2 regions of the Corynebacterium sp. MSK044 genome follow, and region 1 is predicted to be linked to the other one. Evidence: riboswitches for the same ligand, from Rfam matches in the RefSeq annotation. Region 1 holds a riboswitch; the other holds the start of a gene.
What was found. A riboswitch is a leader RNA that binds a small molecule or an ion and turns the genes downstream of it on or off. The one in region 1 is predicted to bind cyclic di-AMP.

Region 1 (2,473 bases):
CGTGAAGCCATCAACCTTGGCCTCTATCTCCTTAACCTTGTCATCCAGCTCCTCGCGTTCACGCTGAAGCTTGTCGCGCTTGCTTTCCAGCTCACTCTGACGGAAGTTAGCTACAGCGACCGCGATGTCTGCGTCCGTCGCACGCGAAGCAGCGACCTCATTCAAACGCTGGGATTCCTCCAACGTGCGCTGCGCGGAACGCGACAAGGAACCAAGATAGGAAGAACGGTCAATCGCCTCTTGCGGGTTAGCAGACTGCAGTGCGTTCAAATGCGCATCATTAGACAGGTTCCGGTACTGGGTCCGAGCCGTACCATCGACCTCACCCTGAGCACCAGAGCGCGCCGCCTTGGCCTCCTCAGCATCACGACGTGCATCCTCTGCAGACTCACGAAGCGCAGAGACCTCGCCCTCACCCTTGGTGATCTCGTCCTCGATCTTCTTTACTTCTTCCGACTTCGCAGTCGCTTCCTCAGAGATGTCGCTGAGCTCCTTGATGATCGTTTCAATCTCATCAGCCTGCGCTGGCACCGCCAGGTTCACCGCTGAAAATCCAGCAATGAGACCCGCCACAACCATCGGACGGAAACGGAAGGAAGCGCGACGCATGTCCACTTAAAGCGACCTCTTTTCGGACAAAAATAACAAGCCTGTAGCTCAAGAACCTTAAACAAAGGTACAGCGCTAGAACTCTGCGGTCAAGCAGCGAATAAGTACAAATCCACTGGTTGTTACAGGTGTGAAAATTGAGAAAACCCGGCCGAAGCCGGGTTCGAAATCTCTACCGCTTAGAAGCGCACTGCCGAGTGGATCGGCATGTAGTTCAGCGGACGGTAACCCACGGGGGTACCAGAGTTCAATGCATCGATGATCTGGCCATTGCCAGCGTAGATGCCAACGTGGGAAGCACCACCGTAGTACACCACGATGTCGCCTGGCTGCAGAGCGTTGATGTCCACGCGCTGGCCAGCGGAAGCCTGAGCGCCGGAGGTGCGCGGAATAGACTTACCCGCCTGGGCGTAAACCCAAGAGGTGAAGCCGGAGCAGTCAAAAGCCTGCGGGCCGGCAGCGCCGTAGACGTACGGGGAACCAATCTTCGACTTGGCAATCTCAACGATGCGCTGGCCCTGCGGCTGAACTGGGGCCGGAACAGCACCCTTCACAGCAGCGTTGAAGTTCGCGCCCGGAGCAGCCTTGCCAGCGAGGGACGGAACCCACTGATCAATACCCGGCACGTTCTCAATACCCGGCACGGTGTCAATGCCCGGGACGTATGCAGAAAGGTTAGTGTTCGGGACACGCACCTCAGCAGCGCCAGCAGTGGCCGGGCTAACGAGGGTAGCGCCAGCGATAACGGCGGATGCAGCAGTAAGACCGCGTTTGGACGCGGACGTGGTCTGGCGGCGATGCTTAGCCACTATGTAACTCCATATCTTCCAGTCGCCTACCGGGTTAGCTGTCGGGTTCGGTACTAGAGATCACCTACAAGAAACTCCGGCGCCGCGGTGGCGCTCCTTGTTTCCCGTTCACCCCAGGGAAATTTTCGGTTCCCCGGCTTCCTCATGTCATGTGGTGAAACAAAAGGAACTCGGCTGTATGTATTTACGATGTCTAGGTTTCGCTTGCCGCCTGGTGGCTGCAAGGTCTCGAATAGGTTACGAAATGGACACGATGATTGTCTAACGGCGCGCCCGTTATTTTCTTGTTATTTAAAATATCTACCGAAAACACCGCGAACGCCCGTTGCCCCCCCTTTAATGCAGTGCCAACACGAATCAACAACCTACCTATTCCTACCTGCAGTTATCTTCCCTTCTCCCAAAACTCTCAATGCGAAGTTTAGAAATTGTCAACCTGAAGAAAAACTTACTGTGATTCTAGTCACATTATCGTGTTTATCGTTTTGTTATACGCGTAAGGCCCCTCTCCCACTCGGGGAAAGGGGCCTTTGCTAAACCGTTTTTTACTTACCGGCGTCGCGGTCAGTTGCGGATTTCTCCGCCTCAAGTGCGCGCAGGGTCTCCACCTCTTCATGGTGGTTGTTGCGGGCAATCTCGTTACGGCGTGCTGTGATTTCCGGATCGTCAGCCTTGAAGATACCGGAGGTCTCGGAGTCTGCGTAGCCAAGCTCGTTGAGCTGCTTCGGTACTCGTGCGCCACCGTACTCAAGCGGAATTTGGTTGCCGTGCTCATCCACCGGACCGACGGGCTGGTGAACTGCCACGAACGCACCGTTCGGAAGGGTCTGGATCACACCGGTTGCAATACCGTGCTCCAGGACCTCACGGTCAGAACGCTGGAGACCGATGCAGATGCGGTAGGTGATGAAGTATGCCAGCGGCGGCAGAACCAGCAAGCCGATGCGACCGATCCAGGTCATAGCGTTCAGCGAAATCTGGAAGTGGTAGGCAAACAGGTCGTTACCGCCTGACAGCGTGAGCAGCAGGAAGAAGACCAAGCCCATAACGCCAAT
Region 2 (2,473 bases), on a different contig from region 1:
CCTCGTAGTCATGGAGGTCTCCTGCCTCATGCTTGGCCAGGATGCCAATGGCGAAGAGACCCCGGTGATGGTCACCTGGTCCTTCAGCACCGAAGACGCCTAAGCGTCCAGTTCCTTCGCCACCGCGCGGAGGATCTCCGCGATCTGGCGTCCTTCCTTCCGCTCCGGGTAGCGGCCAGCATCAAGTGCCGGCTGGACTTGGGTCTCGAGCATCGACATGACGTCGGCAAGCATGCTGCTGAGCTCTGCCGGCTTACGACGATTCACCGGACGACGACGCGGCTCATCCAACACCTTGACGCGCAGCGCCTGCGGGCCGCGACGGCCAGCAGCGAAATCAAACTCAATGCGCTGACCCGGGAAGAGTTCCTCTACGCCCTCGGGCAGCACGTTTTTGCCAATGTAGACGTCCTCATCACCCGGGTTAGAGGCGAATCCGAAGCCTTTGTCAGCGTCGAACCACTTCACTTTTCCTACTGGCATCGTTGTCACACCCTTTGTTATTGCATGTTATTGCATGAAAACCGCGATTATACCCGCGGCAAAGTTAAGTCCCATAAAGCTACAGCCCCAGCCAATCCCTTGCGAATCCGCCTCATCCTCGCGACACGCCCACCCCTATGTGAGATAGATCACGTTGATGTTATTTTCCCAGTTCATGCAGCTAGAGCGCCCGGACACTCGACCACGCCAGTCACATTGGCAACATTTTGGTAAACCAGCGTGACCTAATCGTTATAAACCGCTAGAGTTGCCCGCATGCCCTCAAGGGGCCAACCCTAATCGCACGATTGCCACGTTGAATTGTGTCCAGCAATCGCCGCGACAAACTTCATAGGACATAAGCGGGGGACCCACCCGCACGACACCACAACGGTCGCCGTGCACCGCGGGCCCCTCACCGGCCAGAACCGGCCAGTGACACCCGCTGGGGGTGAAGCCGCACACGCGGCCAGGCACTAAGCAAGACCTCAGCCTGAACCCGACAGCTCACCTCGCAGACGTATAACAAGAGAGGAACTTGAATACCTACATGGGACGCCACAGCAAGCAGACCCGCACGTTTTCCAAGGCAGCAGCAGGTGCTTCCGCAGCAATTGCCGCTACTGCCCTGATCAACCCGATTGCTAACGCCGCACCGGACTCTGACTGGGACCGTCTCGCACAGTGCGAGGCTGGCGGCAACTGGAACATCAACACCGGCAACGGCTACTACGGCGGCCTGCAGTTCTCCGCTGGCACCTGGCGCGCATACGGTGGCGGCGAGTTCGCTCCGTACGCCCACCAGGCAACCCGCGAGCAGCAGATCGCTGTCGCTGAGCGCACCCTGGCCAGCCAGGGCTGGGGCGCATGGCCGGCATGCTCCGCTCGCCTGGGTCTGCGTTCCGCTCCGACCCCGCGCAACGTGAGCCCGGCTCCGGCCCCCGCAGCAGCACCGGCTCCGGCCGCTGCACCGGCCGCAAAGTCCGGCGAGCTGCAGGTTGACGCTGTGTACAACAACATTACCCGCTCCCTGGCTGCCCGTGGCCTGCCGGTTCCGGCCCACGTGACCGCAACCTACAAGGCAAACCGTCACGACTACAACGCGTTCTACCTTGCTAACAAGCAGCTGATCGACGCTATCGCAGCTCGCCTCTAATCAGGCTCAAGAGCAACCAAGACAAAGGCGCTCCTTCCCTTCTCATCAAGGGAGTGAGCGCCTTTGTCGTTAGCGCGGTTTAGTTCCGCCGCAAGCATCCAAAACTTTTTTGAGTTTCGCGGGAACCGGCCTGTTTCTGCTGGTCCTCCGCTTGCTGCGTGCGCTCTAGCGTGCGCACCCTGTGGATAGAATTTTGGGTTATCCACAGGTTTTTGGGGCTCTTTCGCGCGTTTTTGGTTTTCGGTTTAGCGTGCGTGGCATGAACGTATTCGGATCACTGGTGGCGGGGTTAACCAACCCGATCGAGGCCCTGGCAGACTTTGATGCCCAGGTACTCCTCGATGCTGGCTGCAGCCCTGCCCGTGTTCGCGAATTTGTGAAAGTCCACACGGCGTACTACGGGAAAACGAAGTTCACCCGTAAGCAAGCCAACGCGATCAAAATCGCGCGGTCGACGAAGAAGGCGTTGGATCAACTCGTCTACATCGAATCCCGAGTAGCACCTTTCACCGACCCCACCGAGAAATGGCGGCTGCGCCTTGCCCTGCTGTCCGTTCCGGGGGATTACGACACGCTCAAGCGCCGGGCGAAAGACATCGTGCCGGAGGTGGACAAGCCCGCACGGGAACCAACAGTCCGGTATGGCCGCTCGGATAAGGAGAGGCGTCCTGTGACCATCATGGCCTTGGAAGAAGACGCGGCAGCTATTGAGTTCGCGACCCGCCAAAACCTCACCGATGGTCCCGCTGGCCCGCAAATGTACGAAAAGCTCATGCGCCTCTTGGGTCTGCGCCCCGACGAAGACGATCAACCTTCAGGTATTGCCCCTGCTGT

Region 2: it holds a riboswitch for cyclic di-AMP, as region 1 does, so the genes downstream of both, QP994_RS09510 (resuscitation-promoting factor Rpf1 domain-containing protein) here and QP994_RS00605 (C40 family peptidase) in region 1, are expected to answer to the same signal.

What each region holds. Positions count from the first base shown of each region.
Region 1 covers NZ_JASPJJ010000001.1:126,480-128,952, forward strand. Annotated here, with positions in the region: gene QP994_RS00600 (C40 family peptidase) at 1-609, opposite strand, end outside; gene QP994_RS00605 (C40 family peptidase) at 789-1,418, opposite strand; cyclic di-AMP (ydaO/yuaA leader) riboswitch at 1,427-1,604, opposite strand; gene qcrB (cytochrome bc1 complex cytochrome b subunit) at 1,964-2,473, opposite strand, start outside.
Region 2 covers NZ_JASPJJ010000018.1:16,221-18,693, forward strand. Annotated here, with positions in the region: gene QP994_RS09500 (DUF2771 domain-containing protein) at 1-103, shown strand, start outside; gene QP994_RS09505 (cold-shock protein) at 100-483, opposite strand; cyclic di-AMP (ydaO/yuaA leader) riboswitch at 814-1,020, shown strand; gene QP994_RS09510 (resuscitation-promoting factor Rpf1 domain-containing protein) at 1,034-1,639, shown strand; gene QP994_RS09515 (HNH endonuclease signature motif containing protein) at 1,899-2,473, shown strand, end outside.